4 regions of the Arthrobacter sp. 8AJ genome follow, and region 4 is predicted to be linked to each of the others. Evidence: predicted binding sites of a transcription regulator. Region 4 holds the regulator's gene; each other region holds the start of a gene.
What was found. Region 4 encodes HrcA, which represses chaperone genes, less so after heat shock. Its sites were predicted from a motif close to TTNGCACTCGNNNNNNNCGAGTGCNAA; they were not measured.
Positions count from the first base shown of each region.

Region 1: groL (chaperonin GroEL) is a predicted target of HrcA. The motif match lies at 1,307-1,333, and genes of this name have one in related genera.
Region 2: BACI349Y_RS16725 (Hsp20/alpha crystallin family protein) is a predicted target of HrcA. The motif match lies at 803-829, and genes of this name have one in related genera.
Region 3: groES (co-chaperone GroES) is a predicted target of HrcA. The motif match lies at 1,089-1,115, and genes of this name have one in related genera.

Region 1 is NZ_LR733289.1:3,323,292-3,325,489, forward strand. It holds gene groL (chaperonin GroEL) at 1-1,128, opposite strand, end outside; gene BACI349Y_RS15405 (ABC transporter substrate-binding protein) at 1,419-2,198, opposite strand, start outside.
Region 2 is NZ_LR733289.1:3,612,200-3,614,397, forward strand. It holds gene BACI349Y_RS16720 (NAD(P)H-hydrate dehydratase) at 1-134, shown strand, start outside; gene BACI349Y_RS16725 (Hsp20/alpha crystallin family protein) at 306-728, opposite strand; partial or broken gene BACI349Y_RS16730 (amino acid permease) at 1,033-1,440, shown strand; gene BACI349Y_RS16735 (thiamine pyrophosphate-dependent enzyme) at 1,478-2,198, shown strand, end outside.
Region 3 is NZ_LR733289.1:1,399,530-1,401,727, forward strand. It holds gene BACI349Y_RS06545 (class I SAM-dependent methyltransferase) at 1-581, opposite strand, end outside; gene BACI349Y_RS06550 (hypothetical protein) at 636-1,016, shown strand; gene groES (co-chaperone GroES) at 1,272-1,565, shown strand; gene groL (chaperonin GroEL) at 1,645-2,198, shown strand, end outside.
Region 4 is NZ_LR733289.1:2,111,207-2,113,404, reverse strand. It holds gene dnaJ (molecular chaperone DnaJ) at 1-796, opposite strand, end outside; gene hrcA (heat-inducible transcriptional repressor HrcA) at 885-1,898, opposite strand; gene BACI349Y_RS09825 (DUF3097 domain-containing protein) at 2,070-2,198, shown strand, end outside.

The DNA of each region.
Region 1 (2,198 bases), 1.2 Mb from region 4:
AACTGCAACGCCGCCGGCCAGCTTGGCCAGGCGCTCCTGCAGCTTCTCGCGGTCGTAGTCGGAGTCGGAGTTCTCGATCTCGGCGCGGATCTGGGACACGCGGCCGGCGATCTGGTCGGCGTCGCCGGCACCTTCGACGATGGTGGTCTCGTCCTTGGTGACAACAACCTTGCGGGCCTGGCCCAGGAGCTCCAGGCCGGCAGTCTCCAGCTTGAGGCCAACTTCCTCGGAGATGACCTGGCCGCCGGTGAGGACGGCGATGTCGGCGAGCTGGGCCTTGCGGCGGTCACCGAAGCCGGGAGCCTTGACGGCGACGGACTTGAAGGTGCCGCGGATCTTGTTCACGATCAGGGTGGCCAGGGCCTCGCCCTCGATGTCCTCGGCAATGATCAGCAGCGGCTTGTTGGACTGCATGACCTTTTCCAGGACAGCAACCAGTTCCTTGACGTTGGAGATCTTGGAGTTGACGATCAGGATGTACGGATCCTCGAGGACCGTTTCCTGGCGCTCAGCGTCGGTGACGAAGTAGGCGGAGATGTAACCCTTGTCGAAGCGCATGCCTTCGGTGAGTTCCAGCTCCAGGCCGAAGGTGTTGGACTCCTCGACCGTGATGACGCCTTCCTTGCCAACCTTGTCCAGGGCTTCGGCGATAAGGGCACCAATCTCGTCGTCACCGGCGGAGATGGAGGCGGTAGCCGCGATCTCTTCCTTGGTTTCGATTTCCTTGGCGGAGTTCAGCAGCTCGGCGGTGACGGCCTCAACAGCCTTTTCGATACCGCGCTTGAGGGACAGCGGGTCGGCGCCGGCGGCAACGTTGCGCAGGCCTTCCTTGACCAGGGCCTGGGCCAGGACGGTTGCCGTGGTGGTGCCGTCACCGGCAACGTCGTCGGTCTTCTTGGCAACTTCCTTGACCAGCTCTGCGCCGATCTTCTCGTAGGGATCGTCCAGCTCGATCTCCTTGGCGATGGAAACACCATCGTTGGTGATCGTGGGGGCGCCCCACTTCTTTTCGAGGACGACGTTGCGTCCACGCGGGCCGAGGGTGACCTTAACGGCGTCGGCGAGGGTGTTCAGGCCACGCTCAAGGCCGCGGCGTGCCTCTTCATCAAATGCAATGATCTTGGCCATAACGGCAGTAGTCCTTTCGGGACAGTCGTTAAGAATGAACCTTCGCTGCAGTGCCCGCGACGGACGATCCTTTGCCGGCGGCCTCTGTATGCCTCCGGGCGGGGATCTCACTGAAGTGAGGTGTTTCTTTCGCTCCTCGACCGGTGCCGTGCGCCGCCGGCCGGAACCAGGCATTGCTTTAGCAGTCGGTGCGTCAGAGTGCTAAGTCAATAATTAGCACTCCCCAGGTGAGAGTGCAAGCGAAAAGACGCGTGACACCCCGCAGGACGGGGCCGCTTCGCCCAGGGCGATCAGCCGGAGTGGCCCGCTGTCTCCCGGCCGGACAGCGAGGGGTTGTTGTCGGGTCCGAAGGTGTACACGGAGAAGAGGGCCGTGGTGATATCGCCCTTGGCATCGAAGGCCACCGGGCCCGATTCGCCGTCGTAGTTGATGTCCGGGCCGGCAGCAAGGCCGCCCAGGCACTCCTTGTAGCTCAGGCATGGGGCGGCTGGCACTCCGGCGCCGGGGCCGGCTGCCCCTCCGGAGACGGCAATCAGGTTGCCGGCAATGGAGCGTCCGGCGTCATCCTGGGCACGTGCTCCGGCGAGGGCCGCCAGCGTGACGGCGTCGTAGGTTTCGGCAGCGTAGGAGACGTCCTTGAGGGCAGGGTCCACCGCCAGCAGTTTTGACTGGAAGGCAGCGGTGGGCAACTGTCCGGGGACGACGGCGCGTGTGCCCTCGAGGGTCCCGGAGCCGAGCCTGGAGCCGTACCGGGCAAACGCGCCGTCGCTGAGGATGATCCGTGAACCGGTGAGGCCGGCGCTGTCCAGCCCGGCCAGGGCGTCCTGCGCGCCCTCGCGGGCAATCAGGACGACGGCGTCAGGCTTGGCCTTTGCGGTGGAGCGCGCGGTTTCGGCGGCGGCACCGTCCTTGAAGCCGGCCCCGGGCAGGACCGTGAGTCCGGACTTTGTCGCAGCGTCCGTGACGGCAGCGGAGAGGTCCTTGCCGTAGGAGCCTTCCTGGTACAGCACACTGATGGTGGCGGCCCCGGAGTCCTTGGCGAGTTTGGCCAACACGGGGCCCTGGGCGAC
Region 2 (2,198 bases), 1.5 Mb from region 4:
AGGCGGCCTGCTGGGGTACCCACCTGCACGCGGCGGCAGCGGACCGGCTGGCCAGCAGGCTGGGGCCGCTGGGATTCCTGGCCCGCGAACTCGCCGATGAACTGCCCGCCCTGATGCTGGAGCTCAGCGTCTGACGCAAGTCCCCGGACGCGTGGATGGCCCCCGGCCGAAGCCGGGGGCCACCGTGGCGGGAGGTTAAGGCCTACGCTGCCGGTGCGCTGTCTGGCGCTGTGGCGTGCACAGAATGGCGATTCGCCCCAAAAAGGCAGTCAACAGATGTGCCCGCCTCCCGGTCCTGTGTGGAACTAAGCGGCGATTTCCTGCTTTGCCCCCTTCGTTTCGATCTCGATCTTGCGCGGCTTGGCCTTTTCGGCGACCGGGATGCGCAGCGTCAGGACACCTGCGTCGTAGCTGGCCTTGACATGTTCGGTGTCCAGGGTGTCGCCAAGGATCAGCTGGCGGCTGAAGACGCCGCGCGGCCGTTCAGAGGCGACCAGCTCGATGTCCTTGCCCGCCGGGTCCGGGCGTTCGGCCCGCACCGTCAGGACATTCCGTTCAACATCCAGGTCCACCGAGTCCACCGAAACACCGGGCAAATCGAAGGCCACGACGAATTCCTGGTCCTCGCGCCATGCATCCATCGGCATCGCCGCCGGGCGTGCAGCCGTGCCGAGGACCTGCTGGGCCAGCCTGTCCAGCTCGCGGAACGGATCGGTTCGCATCAACATGGCTTCCCTCCTCGTAAGAGATGGTCCAACACAGTTTCCGTATCAGCCGATCTGTAGTGGCTGATATAGATTTTTTAGCACTGGAGGAGTAAGTCTGCAAGAGTTTGCGGCAGCGGATTCTGGTGGTTTTCCGGCCCTTGCCCAGGCACGGAAAAGGGGCCTTCCACCTGCGCATACGCAGCCGGCGGAAGCCCCCTTCCAAGGTTTGCGGTCAGTCCCTGGTGGGGTCCGGACGGAGCGGAGCGGGGCCCGGGTCCGGGACGGGCAGCGGCCCCGGTGACGGTGGTGCGGGGAACGGGTTCTCACCGCCGTCGTCTCCCTCCTCGGGGTCCCGCTGAACTACCTCGTCCCGGCCGAAGCCTTCGAAATCGTCCTGAACATCGCCTCCGTCGGCATCATCATGACCTGGGCCACCATCGTGCTGTGCCAAATCCAGCTCAAACGCTGGGCCGACAAAGGCTGGGTCGAACGCCCCTCCTTCCGCATGTTCGGTGCCCCCTACACCGGCTACCTCTCCCTCCTCTTCCTCGTCGGCGTCCTCATCATGGTCTTCATCGACTCACCCCTGACCATGCTCGTCACCGCCATCGCCTCCATCCTCATGGTCCTCGGCTGGTACGCCTGCCGCCACCGCATCCGCCAAATCGCCGAAACCCGCGAAGGCTTCACCGGCAAAGCACCCGTGATCGCCAACCGGACGCCCATTTCCTGACTACAACGCCTGCAACCCTCCGAGCTGAAGAAAGACCATGACACCAGAGCCGCAGCCCACCCTGACCACCTCCCGTCCCCAGCCCGCCGCCGTCGTCCACCACCAGGACCGTGTGGCGCCCGCCCTCAAATCCGCCGGCCACGTCATCGTCGATTCGCTGGTGGCCCACGGCGTGGAACGCACCTACGTGGTTCCCGGCGAGAGCTTCCTCGACGTGCTGGACGGCCTGCACCAGTCCAGCATCGAAACCATCGTCTGCCGGCATGAGGGCGGCGCTGCGTACATGGCGGAGGCGGACGGCAAGATGCAGCAGCGCCCGGGCGTCGCGATGGTCACCCGGGGGCCGGGCGCCGCAAATGCGCATGTGGGCCTGCACACCGCCTGGCAGGACTCCACCCCCATGCTGCTCTTCGTGGGCCTGATCCCGTTTGCCCACCGGGACCGGGAAGCGTTCCAGGAATTCGACATCAAGTCCTGGTTCGATACCGGCGCCAAGCGCGTCATGGTCCTGGACCATCCGGAGCGGGCCTCCGAAATCGTGGCCGAGGCCATGTTTGCGGCGATGAGCGGACGGCCCGGACCCGTGGTTGTCGGCTTGCCGGAGGACGTGATCCGGCAGCAGGTCAGCCCGGTTCTCCACCCTGCGATACCCGTAGCCGCAGGGGGCCTGAGCGGTACGGACTCCGCGGCGCTGAAGGCGGCCCTGGCCGAGTCCAACAAGCCGCTCTTCGTCACCGGCGGCAACGACTGGACGCAGG
Region 3 (2,198 bases), 710 kb from region 4:
AATGCCTCGGGGTCCCAGATCCGCTTGGTGCCGGAAGTGGAGGTGACCCGCCGGGCAGGGTCCAGCCAGACGCCATCCACCCCGTCCAGCGGAACCGATTCCGCATCCGCATGCACCACTGTGGCGTTGGGGAACGGGATGAGGTTCACCGTGGCGCACGCCGCCGTGGTTTCGTCCATTTCGACGGCGGTGACATTGATGTCCAGGGAGGCCAGCGCCAGGGAATCGGCGCCGAGGCCGCAGCCCAGGTCCGCCACGCGGCTGATCCCCGCGGCAGCGAACCGCTGGGCGTGGTGGGCGGCGACGTTGAGGCGCGTGGCCTGCTCCAGGCCCGCCTGGGTGAACAGCATCTGCCGGGCGAACTCCCCGAATTTCCCCTCTGCCTTGGTCCGCAGCCGTGACTGCGTCAGGACGGCGGACACGAGCACGGCGGGGTGTCCGGCTTTCCGGAGCGCGGAGTTCAGCTCGAACGAGTCCTCGTCCCGGTAGGGGCCCAGGGACGCCAGCAACTCCCAGCCTTCGGGGGTCAGCAATGGTGCGATCTGGTCCTGTGCAATCTGGTCCTGGGGAGCTTGAGCCATGGGTTCCAGCCTAGTGGAGGAGCGCGTGGCCGGGATGCGGATAGTGTTGAATCCATGGATGAGAGCGCAGCCCCCCGCGAGACCGGCGACCACGAGTCCGGGGACCGCCATCCGGCCAGGTTCGCCCGTCCTGTGCTGATCGCCGCCGCCGTCGTGGCCGTGGTCTGCATCGCGCTGCTGGTGATCATCTTCCTGCTCGATACGTTCAACGCCACCGTTTACTCGGTGGGAGGCAACGACGTCCAGGACAACACCCAGGAGGCCCGGGACATCCGCGGGCTGTACGACGGCGCGCGGGCCGGGAGCATCTTCTTCCTCGCTGCTGCGCTGCTCGCCGCAGCGGTGTCCGGCTGGGTGCTCTTCCGGGGACGGAAGCAGGGCGGCAGCGACACGGAGGGCGGCGAGGACGTGGACTTCGACGACCTGGGCCGGTAGGGACAGGGCGCCATTTCGCGTCCCCGGCCACCTGCCGTCGTCCGCCCCGGGCTGTACGCCCATGACGAAACGTTGGCACTCACCTTGACCGAGTGCTAACTCATACATAGAGTCTTCATTAGCACTCTCCCTAGGAGGGTGCTAACACATGAAGAGCTGCCAGCCAGGCTGCTGCCGGCACCGCGACGACGGTTTGCCAGCTACGGCGGAAAGCTTTCCAGTCCACGAATTTGCTGACGAAAAGGAGAGGTCCGAGTGTCGGTCTCTATTAAGCCTCTTGAGGATCGTATTGTTGTCCGCCCGCTCGAAGCCGAGCAGACCACGGCTTCCGGCCTGGTCATCCCGGACTCCGCACAGGAGAAGCCGCAGGAAGGCGAAGTTGTCGCCGTAGGCCCCGGCCGCTTCGAAGATGGCAACCGCGTTCCCGTTGACGTAGCCGTTGGCGACGTCGTCATCTACTCCAAGTACGGCGGAACCGAAGTCAAGACCGGCGGCACCGAGTACCTCGTGCTGTCCGCCCGCGACGTCCTGGCAATCGTCGTCAAGTAACTCTTCCGGATCCCCGTGCTGCCGGCCATGCTCACGCTGGCCGGCAGCGCGGGGTTTCTGTCTTTGAAAGGACAAAACCATGGCAAAGCAGCTTGCGTTTAACGACGCTGCCCGCCGGTCCCTTGAGGCCGGCATCGACAAGCTCGCGAACACCGTCAAGGTGACGCTCGGCCCCCGCGGCCGCAACGTCGTCCTGGACAAGAAGTGGGGTGCCCCCACCATCACGAACGACGGCGTCACCATCGCCCGCGAAGTCGAGCTGGACGACCCCTACGAGAACCTTGGCGCACAGCTGGCCAAGGAAGTAGCCACCAAGACCAACGATGTTGCCGGCGACGGCACCACCACCGCCACGGTCCTGGCACAGGCGCTGGTCAAGGAAGGCCTGCGCAACGTTGCAGCCGGCGCTGCCCCCGGCCAGATCAAGCGCGGCATCGAGGTTGCGGTTGAGGCCGTGGCCGCCCGCCTGCTGGAGAACGCCCGCCCGGTCGAAGGCACCCAGGTAGCCAACGTTGCCGCCATCTCGGCGCAGAGCGACGAAATCGGCGAACTGCTCGCCGAGGCCTTCGGCAAGGTGGGCAAGGATGGTGTCATCACCATCGAAGAGTCCTCCACCACCCAGACCGAACTGGT
Region 4 (2,198 bases):
CGTGGAGGTCATCGCCTTCCCGCACGTAGGTGGCGTCATTGTTGACGCGGATTTCCACATACAGGTCACCGGTAGGTCCGCCTGCAGGTCCGGCTTCGCCCTGCCCGGCGAGCTGGATCCGGGTTCCGGTGGCCACACCGGCGGGAACCTTGATGGTCAGCGACCGCCGGCTGCGGATACGGCCCTGGCCGCTGCACTCGTTGCAGGGATCCTTGATGACCGTGCCGAAGCCTTCGCAGGTGCCGCAGGGGGCGGCCGTCATGACCTGGCCCAGGATGGAGCGCACGGCCCGCTGGACCTGGCCGCTGCCGCCGCAGATGTCGCAGCGCTCGGGGTGGGTGCCGGGCCGGCAGCAGGAACCGTCACAGGTGGGGCAGACCACGGCAGTATCCACTTCGAGCTTCTTGTTCACGCCGAACACGGCGTCGCGAAGGTCGATCCGGACGCTGATGAGGGCGTCCTGGCCGCGGCGGACGCGGGAAGCCGGGCCGGAGGTGCCACCGGCGCCGAAGAAGGTGTCGAAAATGTCCTGGAATGCGAAGCCCTGGCCCGCGTAACCGGCAGCGCCGAAGCCGTTGTCCGTGCCGTTCTCGTTGCCTGTGGTGTCGTAGATCCTCCGCTTTTGGGGGTCGGAAAGGACCTCGTAGGCGTGAGTTACTGCCTTGAAGCGTTCTGAAGCGTCCGCACCGGGGTTTACGTCCGGGTGAAGGGTGCGGGCCAGTTTGCGGTAGGCCTTTTTGATCTCTTCGCCCGTAGCTTCGGGTGAGACTCCAAGGACGTCATAGTGGCTGCTCAAAGTTCGTATCTCTTCCTTGTTGTACTGCGTTCAGTTTGGGCGGCCCCGCTCTGTATTCCGGTCCGGAAAAGGCTCCGGCGGCGAAGAGTCAGGGCCCCAAAATCCTGGAAAGGTAGCGGGCCACAGCCCTGACGGCGGCCATGGTGGTGGGATAGTCCATCCTGGTTGGGCCGAGGATCCCTACCTTCGCGGCGCTGTCCGGGCCGTAGCCGGTGGCCACCACGGAGGCTTCGGCAAGGCCGTCGTAAGGGTTTTCCCTTCCGATACTGACAGCCACTCCCCGATGGTCCTGGGCCATTTCGCTCAACAGCCGCAGCATCACCACCTGTTCCTCCAGTGCCTCGAGCACGGGGCCGATGCTGAGGGGGAAATCCACGTTGGACCTGGCCAGGTTCGCCGTTCCGGCCATGACCATCCGGTCCTCCCTGGTGTTTTGCGCCAGCCCCTCGAGGCCAAGTGCCAGGGCGTGCGCGGCCTGGCGCTGGCCGTGCGCGGTGCCGGCCACGACGGCGGGGAGCGCCTTGGCCAGCTGGCTGAGCGGAGTTCCGGCCAGTGCGGCAAGGAATCGGGTGCGGAGCGCGGCCAGGGCGTCGTCGCCAAGGTCCTGGCCGACGTCGATGACCCGCTGCTCCACCTTGCCGCTGTTCGCAATCAGCACCACCAGCACCTTGCGGGGGGCCAGGAGCACGAACTCGATGTGGCGCACCAGTGCCTTGCTGAGGTGCGGATACTGGACCACAGCCACTTGGTTGGTCAGCTGCGACAGCAGCCGGACGGTGCGGTCCAGGACGTCGTCGAGGTCGTCAGCGCCTTCCAGCAGGGACTGGATGGCCCGGCGCTCCGCTGCCGACAGGGGCTTGACTGCCGAGATCTGGTCGACAAAGAGCCGGTAGCCCTTGTCCGTGGGAATCCGCCCTGCACTGGTGTGCGGGGCCGTGATCAATCCCTCGTCTTCAAGGGCCGCCATGTCATTGCGGATGGTTGCGCTGGAAACGCCAAGATGATGCCGTTCGACCAATGCCTTTGACCCGACCGGTTCGCGGGAGTGGACGTAGTCCTCCACGATGGCCCGCAGCACTTCCAGTTTGCGTGGCTCGCTCACTCTCCACCTCCATCCATGGTCCGGGGCGCATACCCCGCCAGGTGCCACCAGTGTTAGCACTCGACATGCCTAAGTGCTAACAGTCTATTATGCCTCGGCCCGTTGTTAGCATTGGTACCGCTCCGGGCGAAATTCCGGTGCGGAGGACCTAGCGCTAGGCGGATTGAATCCATGGATTACCAAAACTGGGGGCCCCGCGGCATTTCCGCCCCGGCCAAGGCGGAATTGCCCGAGGTGCCGGTGGAGCGGGGCATGGTGCTCGAGGATGTCCAGTCGGGCTGGGTGGGCGCCGTCACCCGG